Regions from separate parts of the Rhodococcus erythropolis R138 genome, predicted to be linked through region 1. Evidence: riboswitches for the same ligand, from Rfam matches in the RefSeq annotation. Region 1 holds a riboswitch; each other region holds the start of a gene.
The links. Region 1 has a riboswitch for S-adenosylmethionine ahead of H351_RS00275 (aminotransferase class V-fold PLP-dependent enzyme). Riboswitches for the same ligand answer to the same signal wherever they lie in the genome.
Positions count from the first base shown of each region.

Region 1 (4,986 bases):
GCTCGGTCGAGCGATGCCGCGGCTCGATCACTTCTCTCTCGCCGCGGCCGGGTTGGAATTGTGCCCGGTCACCCTCGCCCAGCCCGGCGGCCTCATTACCGTCGTCGACGGAGTGGATGTGCTGGGCGCCGAGGTAGCAGTGCGGTCGTTGATCGGGAGAACCAGCGGTTGGGGCGCTCTGGCGATCGCGTCGATCGATGCGCGGACTGTGCAGGAGGCGTGCATTCCGGGAACTCTGTCCCGAGCATATGAACTGGGTCAGCACGTCGGGACCCTCGGCAGTTGGCGGGAGATCGCCGAAAGCTCCGGGGGGCGAGTAATGGGGACAGGCCGGGTGCGTGCGGTGCGTCGTAGTCGCCCGAACGCCGGCGATCGTCGGGGCAACGTGATTCTCGAACACGATTCTGCGGTGATACGAGTCGAATTCGAAAGTGAGTTCCTGACCGTCGCGTCGGACGGCGAGATGATTGCGACATGTCCGGACATCGTGACGTTGCTCGACGTCCGGACCGGTGCCTTCGTCTCGTGCGAATCAGTGCACCAGGGGCAAGATGTGGCCGTGTTGGTTCTGCCCGGCCCTCAGTGGTGGGCGGAAGATGTGAGCAGGTTGAAAGTTGTCGGCCCGCGGGCCTTCGGGATCGACCACGACGCAGTGCTGATGGAGGCGCAATGAGCGCGAGTGTGTCGGCGTTGCTGAACAACCCGATCTTTGTCGGGTTGTATCGACTTGCCGGCGAAGGTGATCCCGTCGTGACGACAGTGGGAGCGCTCACCGGGGAATCGGCACAGTCAGCCGAGGCCGTGTCGGGTGCGGCGGGTGCAGGATCAGTTCTGGTGATTCTCGATCGAATCGACGTCGGGGAGTGGAGATTCGACGCTCTCCTTCGACGCACGGCGGCGACCGGCTGCCGGGTGCTCGCGGTACACAGCACTGCGGCGGAGGATGCGAATCTCTCGTTGCTTGCCGATCGCCTCGGACTGGTGGTGCTCGGAGTATCCGACCCGTGGCAGTTCAGCGTGGATCTTCGTGATCTTCTCTCGAATTCGCGGGCGGTGATGGCCGACGCGGTACTGCGGGCGACACACGCGGGCCAGCGGGCCGGCGGAAGCGTCGAGAATCTTCTGTCGTTGCTGCTGAACACATTTCAGCGTTCGTTCATCCTCCTGGACGCGTCCGGACGCCCGCTGACCGGCGCCGATTTGTTGTCCGACGCTGATCGAGCAGCCGCCGGTATGTTGTCGGGCCGCGGGGCGCCCACCACTGTTGAATTGGACTCCGGCGGGGTCCTGATTGCGTGCCCGGTGATGTCCGGCGCAGCCCGAGAGCCCTGGCTGGCGGTGCTGCTCCCGGTGCGTCAAAGCGTCGAAGAGGCTTCTCTCTCAGTGGTTCTCGACGTGGCCTCGTTGGCTGCCGGGCACCGACTGGCCGTTGCACGCATGGTCGACGAGCGTGAAGCGCGCCGGCGTAGCGCGCTACTCGGTGAACTGATCGACACGTCAGCAGACGCCACACCCGGACTGCTCCGGCGCGCACTCGACGCGGGTTGGGCACTGGACGGATGGCATATCGGCATCAAAGTCCTGGCGGTCGGTGAGGTCGACCTGGTGGCCAGGCGCAGTGAGGTCGCAGACGCCCTCGCCGCCGAGGGAATCGGCGCCAATGTCGTGGAACAGGCTGACGGCTGGGCAGCGTGGACCACTCTGCCGGGCGAGCCGCGACCGGAGTCGATCACCAGGATCGCCGAGAGCATCCGTGCAGCTCAGGCGAGGTTGGAACCCACGATGGAGACCTGGGTCGGTGTGGGACGCGCACACGACGGTCCGGCTGGAATCGGTGCGTCCCTGTCTGAGGCCGGGGATGCCGCTCGGCTCGCGGGTTCGAGGTCGCAGACAGGCCGCTTCCTGCACGTGGACCGCCTGGGTCTGGCGCAGTTGCTGCTGGCGTGGACGCGAACCGACACGTTTCAGCCCGCAGCCGCGGCACTGCTCGCGCCGCTACGCGATTCGAATGGAGAGTTGCTCGAGACTCTGTCGACGTACCTCGACGAAGAATCGTCTCTGGCTCACACCGCAACCCGAATGGGCTTGCACCGCAACACCGTATCGAGTCGGATCGATAGAATTCAGCGCCTTCTCTCGGTGGATCTCGCAGATCCGGAAACGAGACTCGCGCTCCACCTTGCTTGCCGGACCATCGCGCCCTGACGGAGATCTTCGCGGCTTCGTCTTGACAAGCACGGGAGGTTCCTGCCATCCTCGTTGCCAGGTCACGAGTACCAGTGTTCAGCCCCGGCTTGCTGGTCGGCAACCCTCCTCCGCGGTGGGGTGCTCCGGGTGACGACCCGGCTGCGTTCGAAAACGAATGCGGCAAGCGCGGACTCTTCCGGGGCCATCACCCGACGAACGAGTCCTTGAACGTGAGGATTGTCTTCGATGACTGCTGTATTGAGTGCCGACACCTGCCGCACCACCGCGATTGCCAAGGTTTCGGGTGCTGACCTGCAGGTTCCATTGGTTCAGGGCGGCGAATGCTCCTACGCCAACTTCGACTACGCCGCGAGTGCGCCGGCATTGGCCCAGGTCACCGACCGTATCGCCGAGTTGCTGCCGACATACGCCAGCGTCCACCGCGGTGCCGGCTATGCGTCCCGGATCTCCACGCTCACCTACGAGAACGCTCGTGAATCCGTTGCTCGTTTCGTGAACTGTGCCGACGATCAGGTTGTCGTCTTCACCCGGAACACCACCGATTCGCTGAACCTGCTTGCGCAGTGCGTTCCCGGCAGCACCGTCGTCCTCGACGTCGAACATCACGCAAACCTGTTGCCGTGGAACGACGCTCGTATCGTCACCGCCGCAGACACCATCGAAGAGACGATCGAGCGTCTGATCGGTGAACTGTGCACCAAGCCTGCAGCGCTGCTCGCAATCACCGGTGCCTCCAACGTGACCGGCGAGATCCTGCCGATTGCACGCTTGGCTGACATCGCTCATCGTTGCGGCGCACGTATCCTCGTCGACGCTGCTCAGCTGGCTCCCCACCGTCGCATCGACCTGCAGGAATGCGGCGTCGACTACATCGCTTTCTCCGGTCACAAGCTCTATGCGCCCTTCGGCGCGGGTGTTCTGGTCGGACGCCGTGACTGGCTCGACGAGGCTCAGCCGTACCTCGCCGGCGGCGGCGCCGTGCGTGAGGTGACCATCGAGTCCACGGAGTGGGCCTGCGCGCCTGCCCGCCACGAGGCAGGTTCCCCCAACGTTCTCGGTGCGGCAGCCATCGCGACCGCATGCGAAACCCTGCACGCGCTGGACTTCGACGTCATCGCCGAGCACGAGAAGGCACTCACCGCCCAGCTCACCGACGGATTGTCCGCCATCGAGGGCGTCTCGCTCGTGCGACTGTGGAATGACGCACCGGACGCCGTCGGAATCGTCACCTTCACCGTCGACGGATTCGAAGCGGGCGAAATCGCCGCATTCCTCTCCGCCGAGCACGGCATCGGAGTTCGCGACGGTCGCTTCTGCGCACACCCGGTTCTCGCACGCCTCGGCCTCTCCGGCGGTGCAGTTCGCGCCAGCCTCGGCCTCGGTAGCAGCTCGGACGACGTGACGCGGTTGGTAGACGCCGTGAACATCCTGGTTTCGAATCAGCGTGATTGGAACTACGCCAAGACTGCCGGTGCGTGGAACCCCGTGCCCGAGACCCGCCCCTTCCTCGGAGCCGCAGACGACAACGCCGGCGCAGCCGAGTGCGTCTGAGCTGAGCTCGGTCCCCGAAAACTCGAACGGACAACTAGCATGGCAGCCATGGCACCAGCGGATTTCCCCGCCACCCCTTCGAGAGTGAGCATCACTCTCGGTCAGTGGTGCCGTCGCCATGTCGATCTGTGCCGCACCTCGTCAGGAATGTGTTCGGGCTGACGATTCGTCTCGCTCATCCCATACTTTTCTGATTTTCGGAGGTCTCACATGTCTTCACGCGCTTCGCATTCTCTGCACGTAGCGGTCGAGTTGACCGGATCCGGTCACCATCCGGCAGCTGAGGGCGCACCCGGCAACCTGCCCATCATCGGCGGCGACTACTGGGTGGACCTCACCGAGGGCGAAAAGGCTCTCGATTTAGCTTCATTCCCTACCAATGTGGTTCGGATTCGCGCTGCGGACCTGCGTGAGGCACAGCTCGAACGTGCACGGATACGCGCTGCTGTCGCCGAAGAAGGACGCGATCCCGACAGCGTCGCAGTACTGGTCGATCTCGAGATTCTGATCGCGCCGGAAGCTCGCTCCGCCCGTAAAGAGCTTGCACAGTTGGACAGCGCGTTGACGGCGCCGCGGGTTCCCGTTTCGCTTCACTACGTCGGAACGCCTTCCGGTCTCGGCAGTTTGATCGCCGATGTCCGAGCTGCCGAGGTCGCCGACGGCGTTACGTTGCTGCCTCTCGCATTGCCTCGCACGCTCGAGCATCTGGTGGACAGCACCATTCCGTGGCTTCAGGATCGCGGACTTGTCACACCGTCCACCGCAGTCGACGAGGTTCTCGGGCGTTTCGGACTGCCGCCCCGTCAGCGCACGCTTGCGTCCTGATCGTCACCGATTGCATCTGCGTACAGGTGGAACAGCGACGGTAATTCGTCGGCACCGTCCACCTGTGCCAGAAGCGTCCAGCATTGCGCAGTGATCGACCGAGCCCTCGTGCCGATCCAGTTGGTGGGCAGTAGTTCCGGTGGCAACAGCGGATCCGGTTCCATGGCTCGCGTGAATTCCGCCGCGAGTTCGATGGTCATCGTGACAGCATCGGTACCCGGACTGTTCTGCAGTTTGCGCAGGCGTGCGGTCGCTACGTCGAGTAGCCGTTCGTATCCGTCAGCGATCTGGTCCAGTGGCCACAACTGCGCGGCAATTTCCACGGGGTCTTCGAGCATGCCCACTTTCAAATCGCGAGTGGTGAGAGAAGACAGGTGCTGTTCGACGTCGAGTTCGGCGGCC
Region 1 is NZ_CP007255.1:56,372-61,357, reverse strand. Features, by position in the region: gene H351_RS00285 (DUF917 domain-containing protein) at 1-673, shown strand, start outside; gene H351_RS00280 (PucR family transcriptional regulator) at 670-2,205, shown strand; SAM riboswitch class IV at 2,266-2,380, shown strand; gene H351_RS00275 (aminotransferase class V-fold PLP-dependent enzyme) at 2,434-3,759, shown strand; gene H351_RS00270 (LLM class oxidoreductase) at 3,970-4,584, shown strand; gene H351_RS00265 (DNA-binding transcriptional regulator) at 4,563-4,986, opposite strand, start outside.

Region 2 (4,986 bases), 900 kb from region 1:
CGAGAAGGTCGACCGCGGGACCGTGCGGATCGACGGAGAACTGATCGGGTACCGGCGCAAGGGAAATCGGCTCCACGAACTGCGTGACCGCGAGATCCTGAAACAGCGTTCGCACATCGGATTCGTGTTCCAGAACTTCAACCTGTTTCCGCACCTGACCGCGTTGGAAAACGTGGTGGAAGCGCCGCTCTCGGCCCAGAAGCGTGATCGTGACGAGGTGTACCGCGAGGCCCGCGCACTGCTCGAGCGAGTGGGAGTGGGGGACAAGGCGGACGAGTATCCCCGCCAACTCTCCGGTGGCCAGCAACAGCGCGTCGCGATAGCGCGAGCGCTGGCACTGCGGCCGGCGGTCATTCTCTTCGACGAGCCGACGTCGGCGCTCGACCCGGAACTGGTGGGCGAGGTTCTCGAAGTCCTCGCTCAGCTGGCCCGTGACGGCGCCACCTTGGTGATCGTCACACACGAGGTCGGATTTGCTCGGGAAGTGGCGGACACTGCGGTCTTCATGGACGGCGGCGTCATCGTCGAACAGGGCCCACCTTCGCAGGTGATCGACAATCCGGTCCACGAACGGACCAAAGCTTTTCTCTCCCGCGTCCTCTGACGCGACCCAGACTCATTCCCGGAAGGAAAAATTGATGTTCTCCCCATCCCGTCGCGCGACTTTTCTGATCTCGGCTCTTGCCACAGTCGGACTGCTCAGCGCTGCATGCAGCAGCGCGGACGCGGAGTCCGACGGCGCCCAGGTCACCGCTGCTGCGGGCTACAACCTCACGGCCGATCAGAACCGCATTACCACCGACAAGGTGGATTCCATCGCCGCCGAGCTACCTCAGGACATCCGCGATCGTGGCACGCTGCGCGTCACCGGTAGTGCCGGTTCCGCTCCGCCGCTCCGCTTCTACGCCGACGACGACACCACTCTCATCGGTTCCGAGACCGACTTCGCCTACTTGATCGGTGACGTTCTCGGTTTGAAGGTCGACCTGCAGACCGCAGACTGGGCACAGAACTTCGTTCGCGTCGATTCCGGCGAGGCTGATGCATTCCTGTCCAATGTGACTGTGACGGAAGAGCGTAAGGAGAAGTACGACTTCGCCACCTACCGACTCGACACCCTCGCCTTCGAAGCCAAGAAGGGAGCCGGGATCTCCATCAAGGAGCCCAAGGACGTCGCGGGTAAGAAGATCGCCGTCTCCTCGGGCACCAATCAGGAAGCGCTGCTGGTCAAATGGAGTGAGCAGAACGTCGCGGCCGGCTTGGCGCCCACCGACATCTCCTATTACCAGAACACCACCGACTACTACCTGCCGCTGCAGTCCGGCCGGATCGACGCCTACTTCGGACCGAACCCGTCGTCGCAGTTCCATGCCAAGCAGTCGGGTGAAACCGAAGTCGTCGGTGAGTTCTCCGGTGCAGGCGACACGCTGCAGGGTCAGATCGCGGTTCTGGTGAAGAAGGACAATGGCCTGATCAAGGCAATCAACGACGCGATCAACCACACGATCGAGAACGGCACGTACCAGCAGATCCTCGAGCGCTGGAACATCACGAGTGAAGCCGTCGACACGTCCCTGATCAACCCGCCCGGCCTTCCGAAGACCAAGTGAGCTCTCGTCCATGAGTGAGATTCTCGATGCGATCGTCATCGGCGGAGGACTCGTCGGGTCCTCCGCCGCCTGGCGGCTCGCGGCGCGCGGACGTAGCGTCGTTCAGCTGGAACAGTTCGGGCCGGGGCACAAGCACGGTGCGTCGCACGGTACTTCGCGCATCTACCGGCAGGCGTACGACAATCACCTGTACACCGGGTTGGCGGCCGACGCGCTGCCGCTGTGGCGGGAGTTGGAGACCACGACGGACATCGGGTTCCTGGAACTCACCGGTGCCGTTGATCACGGCCTGCCGCAGGCCGTGCAGTCCAAGGCGAAGATACTTCTCGAGGCGGGCATCAAGGGTGAGATCCTCACCCCTGCCGAGGCGTCCGCCCGTTGGCCGGGGCTGCGATTCGACACCACGGTGCTCCATCATCCCGATGCAGGCCGGTTGCACGCGGACCGCGCCGTGACCGCTCTGAAGGCGGGAGCGGTGTTCGCCGGTGCCGAGATCCGTCACGATGTTCGGGTGTTGGCACTCGCGCGGGCGTCCTACGGCGTGGACGTGGTGACGGACAGTGGAACGCTCGCAGCTCGTCAGGTAGTGATCGCGGCCGGTGCGTGGACTGCGGATCTGATCGCAGACAGCGGTCTCGGCTCCGAGATCGTACTGCCGACACTGCGCACGACACAGGAACAACCAGCACACTTCGCACCGCTCGATCCCGGAGTCGAGTGGCCGAGTTTCGTTCACCACACCGGCGCAGAATTGGAGACCGCGGGGATCTACGGGCTCGGTTCCGAGGACGGGATCAAGATCGGCGAACACGCGACCGGGCCGGTGGTGACTCCGCAGACCCGTGACTACACCCCTGGTATCGACGGAGAGCAGCGATTGGTGGAGTACGCCGAGTCGTGGTTGCCCGGTGTCGATTCCACCCGTGTCGAGTCGCTCACCTGCCTGTACACGAGCACGCCGGACAGTAACTTCGTCATCGACCGAGTCGGAGCCGTCACGGTGGCGGCGGGGTTCTCGGGGCATGGGTTCAAGTTCGGTCCGGCCTTGGGTGAACTTGTGGCGGACCTCGTCGACGGAACCACCCTCGCTCCGGAAGTTTTCAGGCTGGGGGAGCGTTGACCAGATTCATGGAGGAAAGTGTTGTGGCACTGGAGCTCGGAACTCGGCAGCTCGAGGGTGTCGGAGCGGTAGAGGTCTATTCGGTATCGCAGGACGATCCCTTGGCAGCTCCACTGATCGCGGAGTTGGCACTCGAATACAGTTCGCGTTACGGCGGGACTCGCGAAGCGATGCTCGAGGATCTCACGACGTATCCGGCAGAAGAATTTGCCTACCCTCAGGGTGCGCTTCTGGTGCTCACCCACGACGGTCTGCCGATCGCCGGTGGTGCGTTTCGTCAATTCGATTCCACCACTGCCGAACTGAAGAGAATCTGGACATCGGTCGACTATCGGAAGCGCGGCCTCGGCAAGGCCGTCGTTCGCGAGTTGGAACGAGAGATCGAACTTCGTGGATACAACCGGGTGTTTCTCACGACGGGTCCTCGGCAACCCGAGGCCGTCGCGCTGTATCTGTCCAGTGGATACACACCGCTTTACGACGCGTCACTCTCGCCCGAAGAGGTGGGCATCCACCCGTTCGAGAAACAACTTCGGGTCCTCGAAAATGTGACTCGAGCAGCAATTCCTACCGACCGGGTTGACAACACCCGGGTTTAACCTCGTACACTTGCGAACGACCATCCAGAGCGACCGAGAGACCTGGCTCATTGAAGTCGCAGCAACCCCCCGAGTGATCGGGTGCGGGTGCTACCGCCAGGACCGATGGAGGAACACGAAATGAAGGCAGTCGAAGGCGGTTTCGATACCGCCTGGTCGCGTCGTCACGTAGACCTGTGCCGCACCGCGGGATCTTTCTGTACCAACTGACCTCGGTCAGTCATTCACACTCAGGCGAGTCGTCGACAAGTCTGTTTTCTCTTCTCTCACAAGTGATTCGTGCTCGATCGCCTTTCTCGTCTCAGGCGACGGGTGCGCTCTTCGGCATGCCTCTTTAGGAGTTCTTGGTGTCTTCGCCCTCATTCGGTGCCCGCAAACGCGCGACCGTAATCGCCGGTATCGGTGCTGTCTCGGTTCTCGGCACCGTCCTCGCCGGCTGCAGCAGCGGGAGTGACAGTGCTGCCGACGCAGGCCCCGCCCAGTCCGGCGGAACCCTTCGCTACGGTCTGTCGCAGGCGCCGACGTGCGCCGATCCGGCCCAGGCCGGCAGTAACCAGACCGTGTATGTCACTCGGACCGTGGTGGATTCGCTGACCGATCAAAATCCCGACACCGGAGAGATCACCCCGTGGCTCGCCAAGAGTTGGGAGATCAGCCCCGACGCCGCTAGCTTCACGTTCGTCCTTCGCGACGACGCCACCTTCAGTGACGGCACACCGGTGACGGCGGATTCGGTGAAGAAGACCTTCGACTCGGTCAAGAATCTCGGACCGAACGCGTCGTTGGCGAAGAGTTACCTGTCCTCGTACACGGGTACCGACGTCGTAGATGCTCACACGGCGAAGATCAATTTCTCCGGACCCAATGTTCAGTTCCTGCAGGCAACTTCGACGCCACAGCTCGGAATCCTCGCCGATTCCACCACCGCGCTGGCATCCGAGCAGCGCTGCCCCGGTGCCGCGGTGATCGCCTCCGGACCGTTCGTGTACACCGACTGGCAGCAGGACAAGAGCGTCAAGATCGCCAAGCGTGCGGGATACAACTGGGCGTCGGACGCGGTCGCGCATCAGGGTGAGGCCTACCTCGACGGCGTCGACTTCACTGTGGTCCCCGAATCCGGTGTGCGGGCAGGCAGCGTGGCCTCCGGCCAGCTCGATGCGGTCAGCGATGCGCTTCCGCAGGATGCGCCGCAGATCGAGGGCGCAGGCGGACGAATCCTCACAAGGCCGAACCCGGGTGTGAGCTTCTTCTTCCAGCCCAACGTCAGTCGCGGCGTTCTCGCCGATCAGGCTGTTCGCCAGGCCATCATTCCCGCGATCAACCGCCAAGAACTCGTCGACACCGTTCTGGATCCGTCGTTCTTCCCGGCCACGAGCCCGTTGGCTCACACCACTCCGCTCTACAGCGACGAATCCAGTGTCGTGACGTACGACGCCGACAAGTCGGCGAAGCTTCTCGACGCGGCTGGTTGGAAGGCCGGCAGCGACGGTATCCGCGAGAAGGACGGGCAGAAGCTCACTTTCAGCGTCACCTTCAGTCCGGTGTTCTCGGGTAACCAGGCCATCCTCGAGCTCGTACAGCAGCAGCTCAAGAAGGTCGGCGTCGACTTGCAGCTCAACCTGGTCTCGAACGGTGAATGGACCGAGAAGGGAGTATC
Region 2 is NZ_CP007255.1:5,393,015-5,398,000, reverse strand. Features, by position in the region: gene H351_RS24745 (amino acid ABC transporter ATP-binding protein) at 1-604, shown strand, start outside; gene H351_RS24740 (ABC transporter substrate-binding protein) at 639-1,610, shown strand; gene H351_RS24735 (FAD-dependent oxidoreductase) at 1,621-2,730, shown strand; gene H351_RS24730 (GNAT family N-acetyltransferase) at 2,739-3,329, shown strand; SAM riboswitch class I at 3,347-3,441, shown strand; gene H351_RS32965 (putative leader peptide) at 3,435-3,539, shown strand; gene H351_RS24725 (ABC transporter substrate-binding protein) at 3,677-4,986, shown strand, end outside.
Region 2: it holds a riboswitch for S-adenosylmethionine, as region 1 does, so the genes downstream of both, H351_RS32965 (putative leader peptide) here and H351_RS00275 (aminotransferase class V-fold PLP-dependent enzyme) in region 1, are expected to answer to the same signal.

Region 3 (4,986 bases), 2.0 Mb from region 1:
CCAGTTGTGGCCTGCAACCCACGGCCCGGCCGCGAAGCGGCGAGGATGAGCTGTGTTGTCCTGGTCGAGAATTCGTGAAGTACCGTCGACGGCGAGCTTCGCCGAACTGTCGACGGTCGCACGAAGTTCGACTGCCTCCCCCCGACCGTGAAGCGTCCGCAGGAGCGAGTCACCGCTCGCGCTGATGGACGCAACCGGCAAGCGTGCTTCGACGAGGGTGTTCGCGGCCACGATGTCGGTGTGCGACGCACTACGAGCGACAAAGATCCCAGCCCCCGTTACCGGGTCGATTTCGGTGGAGAACGCCGAATCCGGCCCGAGGAACTGGACGATGCCGGCCTCGTTGAGCGCGATCAACTGTTCCAGTCGCTCGGGTGGCGGACCACTGGCGATGAAGCTGAAGAACGAATGAAGCCAACCCTCGACGTCCTTGGCGACGGATTCGGCCGGGATTCTGCCGCGCCGCAGCAATTCTCCGACAGTCATGTACGTCGACAGCAGCGCTGAGAAGACAGCGGCGTCGGCGCTGAAATACGGGTCCGACCTCCGCGCGACGTCTGCCGAGATGTATTCGTTGATCCGGGATTGGACCTCGGCAAGTCCGTCGTAGCGCTCACCGCCGAGTGGGCGGTTCAGTCGCTCGAGATCGATACGGTCTTCCGGCTTCGGAACTGCGTTCTCGACCAGTTCCTGCAATCGAGACGATCCCCAAGCCAGCGAGGCGAATTCGGCGTCGAACTCCTCCCAGGTGCCCACCGTCCGATCCGGGTGCGACGCGAACAGTTCGTGATAGTGGGCGCCTGCCAATTCTTTCGACGCCAGCGGCCAGATGTCGTTTCGGAAATCCAACGGCCCGTCGCCGGGCACAAGATCAGCGGTGAAGAACCGGGGTAGCGGTGGCCGCGCGTCGGCGATCGAGTACGAAATCTTGGAGTGGTACGGCACGCCTCGACGAGATCCGGCGTACAACAGAGGTTCCCGACCCGAGGGAGTGTAAGTGAGGGTGCCGTCCTCACCGCGTTCGAAGACGCCGCCGCGGCTCTCGGCGAGGAGAACCATCCAGTCGATGAAAGCCAGCCCGAGCCCGGCGATCAGAACCGGTTCGCGTTCGGGAATGACATCGGCGTCGAGGTCGGCGGTGTATCCCGGACCTACGTAGGTCAACCCGTGCTCGGACGCGAAGCTGGTCAGCGCGGTTTCACGCGGGGCAGCCAACGCATCGGGGTGCCCTTGCGCGAGAAGGACGGCCGTCGCTTCGATGACAACTCCGTCGTCCAGATGAACCGTCTGTATCTCGCCGACGTTCACGATGTCGACCACGGATCGTCGATGAACCCGAACGTCGACGTGCGCTGGTGCAGAGTCGACCGCGGTCTGGAACACCCAGTTCAGGTATCGGCTCTGTAGTGACCTCGATGCAAACGACGACGGGGTGATCATCGGAACTTCTGCCGCGATTTCGGGAAATTCGGCAAGTTCAGTCGAGTGCTCGGCGACCCATTCCGCGAGGGTCGGACCCGGCAGCACCGGGCCGGTCACGGCGGTGGTCTCGTCGGTGAACATCGTGACGTCCGCGGTTGTCGAATTCATCCACAGAAGCGGCGCCTGGCTGCCTCGCCAAATGCGGCCGGCGCCTGCCGGATACGGGTCCACGACGTGAATGTCGATCGGTACGGGATCGGCGTTCACCGATTCGTGAGCGAGGATTCGCTCGAGTACGCCGGTCCCGCGGGGGCCACCGCCCACGATCACGACGACAGCTGCTGTCCCCACTGAGGTACGGGGTCGATCGCCTGGCACGAGTCCTCCATCGGACCTGGCAGAAAGCACCCGCACCTCAGCAGAGGGGGTTGCTGCGACGTCACGGAGCCAGGACTCTCGATCGCTCTGGATGGTTAGTCCAGCTTATCTTCGGAGAATCGTGAGGCAAGGAATTCCGGACATCAGATCAGCGTGAATCAAACAGTTGTCAATCGTTATCTTTCGGTTTGCGTTGCCGGCAGGATCCGAGCGTGAACATCCCCGAAGCCGATTCGTGATCCCCCGACGCCGGGAGCGGTGGCTGAGATGGCGATGGTGTCGCCGTCTTCGAGAAAGGTTCGAGTCTCGGAGCCCACGGTCACGGGTTCCTTGCCACCCCAGGTCAGTTCGATGAAGGCGCCGCGCTGATCCTTGTCCGGTCCGGAAATGGTTCCGGATGCAAAGAGATCGCCGGTGCTCGCTGCTGCGCCGTTGATAGTGGTGTGCGCGAGCATCTGCGCCGGCGACCAGTACATTTGGGCGTAGGGCGGCCGGGAGACGACGTGACCGTTCCAATCGACGGCCAGGTCGATGTCCAACCCCCACTTCTCCTCGCCGCGCAGGTAAGAGAGAGGTTCGGGGTCCTGCACCGGCGTATCGATTCGGGCAGCTTCGAGCGCGAGCAACGGAACAACCCACGCAGAAATGGACGTCGCGAAGCTCTTCCCGAGATTCGGGCCGAGAGGGACGTATTCCCACGCCTGGATGTCCCGGGCGGACCAGTCGTTCACGACGACGGCGCCGAAGACGTGCTCGGCAAAGTCGTCCGGGGTGATGGAATCGCCCATCTTCGAGGGAGTTCCGACGATGAAGCCCATTTCGGCCTCGATGTCGAGGCGGCGGGACGGTCCGAAATCCGGGTTCTCCTGATCGGGTGACTTGCGCTGTCCGCAGGGGCGAACGATATCGGTGCCGGAGACGACGATGGTGCTCGAGCGCCCGTGGTATCCGACCGGAAGGTGCTTCCAGTTCGGCATCAAGGGGGCAGCGTCGGGTCGGAACAGGCGTCCGAGGTTGGTCGCATGATTTTCCGACGCGTAGAAATCCACGTAGTCGGCCACCGCGATCGGTAAGTGCATTGTGACTGAGTCGACGGGAAACACTGCGTCCGAGTCTATTTCGCCGGTCACTAGATCCGTGATCCGATTACGCACCGATACCCACTGATCCCGGCCCAGCGCCATGAACGCATTCAGAGTCGGTTCGGCGAAGACGGAATCTCCCAGTGTCGCTGCGAGATCGACCACCGAGTCGGCGACCCGAACACCAACACGCGGTGATCCTCCGGCGGGGGAGAAGATGCCGTATGGCAGATTGTCGATCCCGAACAACGAGTCGGCGGGAATGTCGATGGTCGTGACGGTCATACGAGTGTTCCTTCGGTTTTGTCGGAGCGGACGATCAATCCGAGACCTTCGAGTTCGGTGAGAGGGTCCGAAATGCTACAGGTCCCGAACGAGAGGAAGCGGCGACGCACCTCGCCGGCCTCGTCCGCGGTCAGTTCGGCCAGGGCTTGCGCGATCGATTCGCCATCGCGTTGCGCCAGAGCAGCAACAACTTCCGAGCGGTCGGCGCCCCGCCTCACAGCGTTGACGGCCACCATGATGTTGAGGAAGCCGTGCTGCTCGAAACCTGTCTCCGGATCGGTATTGCGCACGCCGTGATGCAGTCCCGCGGTCGCCTTGAACGGGATGCCCGCTCGGACAACGGATATCACGGCGTCGGCGAGCTCGTCCTCGTCCGGGTACGCTTCGGCGACAATTCCTCCGGTGCGAAACTTCGCGGAATACCCGGCGGTTTCGAGCGCCGTCAGAAAGTCCACGCGTCGATCACCGCGGGGTACCTCGACAAAAATGTCCAGGTCGGGATGAGCGGCATGGACGGGAGCGAGTTCCTCGAAGGCGGCTTCGGCGTCCAACCCGTCAGGAATTCCCACTTCGACGGCGGCGACGCTGACACCGGGGATAGCGAGCGCGTTCGACAGTGCCGCCGCCGTATCGGCTGGACCGGCCGGCACAGTCAGACTCAGCGTCACCGGGTTGTCAGCTGAAACGTACGCGGCCAGTTCGCTCAATCGCGGCGCGGGAAAGACGAAGGGCCCGACCAGTGCGTCATAGTCCGCCTGCTGGTAGGCCGCGTGGGCCGGAACTGCCTCGGCGAGAGGAGCATTGCCGGGTGGGAAGAGTGCTGCGTCGTCGCACAGGCCGCGCAGGAGTGGGGAGATGATCGTCATTGCTGAGGCCCCCGCCCTGCCCAACTCCAGGCGTACGCTTCGTCTTCACAGGCCAAGGCTCCCTCACCCAATTCGAGGGGCCGGAACGTATCGACCATCACGGCCAGCTCGTCGAAGAACTCGGCGCCGATGCTTCGCTCGTACGCGCCGGGTTGTGGGCCGTGGGCGTGGCCGCCGGGATGAATCGATATCGAACCCTGCCCGATGCCGGAACCCTTGCGTGCCTCGTAGTCACCGCCGCAGTAGAACATGATCTCGTCCGAGTCGACGTTCGAGTGGTAGTACGGCACGGGGATCGACAGGGGGTGGTAGTCGACCTTGCGGGGCACGAAGTTGCAGATCACGAAGTTGTTCCCCTCGAATGCCTGGTGCGCGGGCGGCGGCTGGTGAACACGGCCCGTGATCGGCTCGTAGTCGGAGATGTTGAAGGTGTACGGGTACAGGCATCCGTCCCAACCGACGACATCGAAAGGGTGCGTGGGATAAACCATTCGGGTGCCGACGATGCCCGCCGACGTGCGGTGCTTGACCAGTACCTCGATGTCGGTGCCTTCGGCGATCATGGGCGCGGTCGGTCCGTGCAGGTCTCGTTCACAGAACGGTGCGTTCTCGAGTAGCTGGCCGAAGCGGGAAAGATAGCGCTTGGGCGGGACGATGTGACTGTTCGCTTCGATGGCGTAGGCACGAAGTGGTTTGTCACCCTTGGGGATCCATCGATGCGTTGTGGACATCGGGATCAGGACGTAGTCACCTTCACAGGCCTCGAGTGTGCCGAAGACAGTCTCGACGGTCGCCTCGCCAGATTCGATGTAGACCATCTCGTCGCCGATTGCATTGCGGTACAGGGGAGATGGCGCCGCCGCAACGACGTAGGACAGTCGCACGTCGGCATTTCCGAGGATGAGACGACGGCCGGTTACCACGTCGGTCTCGTTCCAGGTGCTTTCGGGAAA
Region 3 is NZ_CP007255.1:2,021,509-2,026,494, forward strand. Features, by position in the region: gene H351_RS09505 (FAD/NAD(P)-binding protein) at 1-1,800, opposite strand, end outside; SAM riboswitch class I at 1,805-1,898, opposite strand; gene fahA (fumarylacetoacetase) at 1,977-3,167, opposite strand; gene H351_RS09515 (hypothetical protein) at 3,164-4,033, opposite strand; gene H351_RS09520 (homogentisate 1,2-dioxygenase) at 4,030-4,986, opposite strand, start outside.
Region 3: it holds a riboswitch for S-adenosylmethionine, as region 1 does, so the genes downstream of both, H351_RS09505 (FAD/NAD(P)-binding protein) here and H351_RS00275 (aminotransferase class V-fold PLP-dependent enzyme) in region 1, are expected to answer to the same signal.

Region 4 (4,986 bases), 1.9 Mb from region 1:
AAAGCAAGGCCCTGTGGCGCAGTTGGTTAGCGCGCCGCCCTGTCACGGCGGAGGTCGCGGGTTCGAGTCCCGTCAGGGTCGCAAAGCTTTGTTCTCAATCAATTGGTTGAGAACAAAGCAATGCGATAGGCATTCGGTTCGGGTGCCGTCCGGCCAGGTAGCTCAGTTGGTACGAGCGTCCGCCTGAAAAGCGGAAGGTCGCCGGTTCGATCCCGGCCCTGGCCACCATAATTCTTATCGACAAGCTCCAATCTCATGTTCTTCGAACATAAGGTTGGAGCTTTTTCGTGTTCGGATGTCAGTCGCCGTCAACCACTCGGCCCGATCATCTCAGTTGTGCGCATCCTTTGTCTCCGTGAATGTTTCCGGTCACCGGGAACGTGCTGGGCGTCACTCCACAGAGGACATCACTATTAGCCGATTGCGGCCGATCCGTGGCTGCGTCTACTGGAAGTGAGGTGGAATCTCCGTGTCGCACTCGAGATCTTGGCGCATCGGGAAAGTCAGCCGGGTCGCCGTCGCATTGCTCGGTACCGGGGTTCTGTTGGTGGGCTGCGCGAGCAACGGTGACGACAGCGGAACCGATACGACGAACACGTCGGGGGACGTCGTGACCGGCATGGTCAACGAGCAACCGGACCCAGGCGACGCGGTCGCCGGCGGGACCATGACGTACGGCGTGCAGGTGCTCGTTCCCTCACTCGACCCGACCAAGACGGCAGCGCGCGGCGGTTCCGGCGGTGAGGCCTTCGCTGCGGTGTACGACGTCCTGATGAGTTACGACACTGCGAGCGGCGAGTTCGAGCCCAAGTTGGCTCAATCGCTCGATACCAGCGACGACGGAAGCACGTGGACGTTGAAACTTCGCGACGGTGTGAAGTTCAGCGACGGCTCTGCGCTCGATGCCAACGCCGTGATCACAAGCATCGATCGGTACAACGCGGGCAAGGGCAATGGCGCCGAGTTGTGGCTGGCTTCGGTGGAATCGGCGCAGGCAAGCGGTCCCACGACGGTCGACTTCAAGCTGAAAACGCCGTGGATGCGCTTTCCGTCGATGCTCGCTCTCGGGCACGGGATGATCGTCGCCCCGAGTTCGCAGCAAGGCGACAAGTTCACCGCAGTGGGTGCCGGACCCTTCACCGAAGATCTCTTCACGCCGAGCGTCGAGCGAATCTTCAAGGCCAACCCGTCCTACTACGGCGGTGCTCCCAAGCTGGACAAACTGCGGATGGTTGCACTCAACGGTCCGCAGGCCAATCTCGAATCATTGAACAGCGGTCAGCTCGATGTTGCCTACATTCGCGGCCTTACTTCGGCGATCAATTCTGCCAAGTCCGCTGGTTACCCCGGCTACATCGACGTGCTCAACGCCGGTAGTGCCGAGATTGTCAACAATCGTGAAGGCCGACCGGGCTCGGATGTTCGCGTTCGCCAGGCTATCGGCTACGCGCTGGACACCACGTTGATCGATCAGCGCGTGGAAAACGGTGAGGGACTGCCTGGCTCGGAGTTGTTCGGTCCGACGTCGCAATGGCACGTAGACACACCGGGTATTGCCTACGACCCCGAAAAGGCCAAGGAGCTTCTGAATCAGGCGAAGGCAGACGGATACGACGGCACTCTCGACTACGTCGTGCTCAGTGAGCCCAAGGACCACGCGATCGGCCTCGCCGTGCAGTCACTGTTGCAGGCCGTCGGGTTCGAGGTGAACTTGATCTTGGCCAACAACGCCGGCGACATCGTGCAGAACGTCTACGTCAAGCACGATTTCGACCTCGCGCACGCGGGCATCGGAATGTACGAGTCGATACTCGATCTCGGATTGTTCTCCACGACCAACAGCACCTCGATGGCGAATACTGCTGGATATGCGAACCCGGCGATGGATCAGCTGATCGCAGATCTACAACAAGCCAAGGATAATTCGTCGACCCTGGCGATCATCGGCAAGATTCAGACGCTGTGGAACGAGACGGTTCCGTCGGCGCCGATCGGCGGGCTCACGTCGTTCTGGGCTTGGCAGAAGAACGTGCACGGTGTGGTTCCGACTGCAACCGGCATCATGCTGTTCGATCAGGCATGGATGGGCGCGAAGTAGCGTTCCAGCGCACACCGAGAGCCCCGTCCGACGCGAGTCGGGCGGGGCTCTTTGGTGTCTACGTCGGCTAGCGTTGCGCAACCCTTTCGATCAGGATGATTGTATTGAAATATGTTGTAGGTCAATATGATTCGTAAAGTGCGATTTGACTTGTTCAGCGTCGCCCGCATAGATTGCATCCACCATCCAGAGTGGCTGAGAGACCTGGCTCGATGATGCCGCAGCAACCCGCTACCTAACCGCAGTGTGGGTGCTACCGCCAGGACCGATGGAGGACACATGACTGTATTTGCCGTGGGTATCGAACTGGACGGCGAGGGCACTCACCCCGCTGCCTGGCGCCGAAGCTCACACCGCCCGGATCAGTTGCTCACGGGTAAGGCCGTGCGCGATCGCGTCGCGGCTGCCGAGAATGCGGGCTTCACCTTCGCGACGTTCGACGATTCCATCCTCCCTCCGAGTGGTGACGTTGTCGGCCGCATCGATGCCGTCTCCAGGGCGTCATGCGTGGCAGCGACGACCAGCACGATCGGACTGGTCCCCGTCGTCGGGACCACGTACGCCGAACCGTTCCACACCTCTTCGCAATTGGCGACATTGGACTACTCCTCGCGTGGGCGTGGCGGTTGGCTTGCTGTTCCGGTCGAAGACGATGCCGCGGCGAGGGCGTGGGGGAGGGCTCCGGTAACGACGGAATCGGCGCGTCAGCAGGAGCAGCGGGATTCGGTTACCGTCGTGACAGATCTATGGGATTCGTGGGAGGACGACGCCGTCGTCCGTGACTATCTCAGTGGGCGTTTCCTCGAGCGTGATCGTCTGCATTACGTCAATTTCGAGGGCGACACCTTCTCGGTGAAGGGGCCGTCAATCGTTCCGCGGCCGCCGCAAGGCCAGTTGGTGGTGTTCGGCCGCTACGGCGCCATCGAACCACACCAGGCCGATGTTGTTCTCGTTTCCGGTGATTCGGTAGAGGCCATTGCACAGTCGGCTGCCAAGGCGCGCGATGAGGGCGCGTCATTGGTGGTCGCCGAGGTCGATGTGGCGTTCGATACGCCGAATCTGTCTGCGGCGCAGCGGTTGATCGAGCTGAACTCGTACGGGAATTCCGTCGTCACTGGCCGACTGCTCCTGGCTGCAGATCCGGGGGAAGCGGCCGTGGTTCTGAAGGAATTGGCCGGACACCTCGACGGTGTTCATTTTCACCCTCTCGTGATCGACGAGGACCTTCCGGTGCTGGCCAAATTCGTGCTTCCGGCGCTGTCCAAGGCCGGGTTGACGCGACGCCCGGTTCCGGGATCGACTCTGAGGGGCAACCTCGGCCTGCAGCGGCCCGCAAATCGATTCGTCCACTCCTCCTGACTTGACTTCGCGCTAAGGACATTTCGGCTATGACTGCATCACGCTCCGCCGTACCTCGACCCGACGCTCACGTTCACTTCGGCGTCTTCTTCCAAGGGGTCAACCACACCACCATCTGGTCCGATTCCTCGAGCGGATCCCAGATCGACTTCGAGACGTTTCGGCGGTTGGTACTCACCGCCGAGCGAGGTCTGTTCGACGCCTTCTTTCTCGGTGAGGGCCTTCGTCTTCGCGAGCAGAACGGCAAGATTCTCGATCTGGATATCGCCGGCCGCCCCGACGCCATTGCGCAGTTGGCCGCCCTCGCCGGTATCACCGACAAGATCGGGCTGGTCGCGACACAGAACACCACGTACAACGAACCGGCCGACCTCGCCCGTCGACTCTCCGGCCTCGATCTACTTTCCGACGGACGGGCCGGCTGGAACGCGGTGACCACCGACAACGCTTGGACGGGAGAGAATTTCCGTCGCGGTGGTTTCCTCGACCACGCCCTGCGTTACGAGCGTGCCGGACAGTTCATCGAAACTGCACGGGCACTGTGGGATTCGTGGGCGGACGACGCGATCTCGGACTCTCGCACGTCCGAGAACTGGTCGACTCCGGGAGCCGTGAGCGACGTACGCCGCCAGACTTCGCAGTTCGACATCTCCGTGACGCCGACGCTTCCTCGCAGCAGACAGGGACATCCAGTCATCTTTCAAGCGGGCGATTCGCCGACTGGACGCGATTTCGCGGCGACGCACGCCGACGTCATCTTCTCGCGACACGGGACGCATTTCGACGGCGCGCTCGACTTCGCCGACGACATTCGGGCTCGGTTGCGTAGCGTCGGGCGACCGGAGGACGACGTCAAGATCCTGCCCAGCACGCAGATCGTGTTGGCGGAGAACGAGTCCGAGGTCGAAGAGAAGGCGCGGTGGGTCCTCGAAGGTCAGTTCACCGGCCAAACCGCACTGTCCCTTGTCGGATTGGTGTGGGGGAAGGACCTTTCCGACCGAGACCCGGACGGTCCACTACCGGAGGAAGATCCGGTTGCGCGCCCGGTGTCCGAGACGCGCGGTTCCGCACGAGACGGCAACGACCCCATTGCGATTGCACGTGAATGGCGGGCTCTCGCCGAGGCAAAGAATCTGTCCCTACGTCAGGTCGCCATCGAGACCTCGCAGCGTTCGGGTTTTGCGGGCACTCCAGGGCAGGTCGCAGATCAGTTGGTCCATTGGGTGCGCAACGGAGCTTCGGACGGCTTCAACATCTCGCCGTACCTGGTGCCGACCGGCCTCGACGAGATCGTGGACTGGTTGATCCCGGAACTGCAGGAGCGTGGGGCGTACCGCACCGAGTACTCCACGTCGACGCTGCGAGAGCACTTGGGGTTGCGACCGCCGCTCACGCGTCGGGCCGCGTCTGAAGCTGCGGGGTAACGGGTCCTGTCCCACACGGTCACAGCGGCGGCCGAATCCACCAAGCTCGATTCGGCCGTCCGCTGGGAGATCATCGTCTGCGTAGCCGCGGGCTTCACCACCCTT
Region 4 is NZ_CP007255.1:1,954,034-1,959,019, forward strand. Features, by position in the region: tRNA gene H351_RS09225 (tRNA-Asp) at 8-81, shown strand; tRNA gene H351_RS09230 (tRNA-Phe) at 152-228, shown strand; gene H351_RS09235 (ABC transporter substrate-binding protein) at 470-2,098, shown strand; SAM riboswitch class I at 2,278-2,373, shown strand; gene H351_RS09240 (LLM class flavin-dependent oxidoreductase) at 2,378-3,457, shown strand; gene H351_RS09245 (NtaA/DmoA family FMN-dependent monooxygenase) at 3,487-4,881, shown strand; gene H351_RS09250 (MFS transporter) at 4,951-4,986, shown strand, end outside.
Region 4: it holds a riboswitch for S-adenosylmethionine, as region 1 does, so the genes downstream of both, H351_RS09240 (LLM class flavin-dependent oxidoreductase) here and H351_RS00275 (aminotransferase class V-fold PLP-dependent enzyme) in region 1, are expected to answer to the same signal.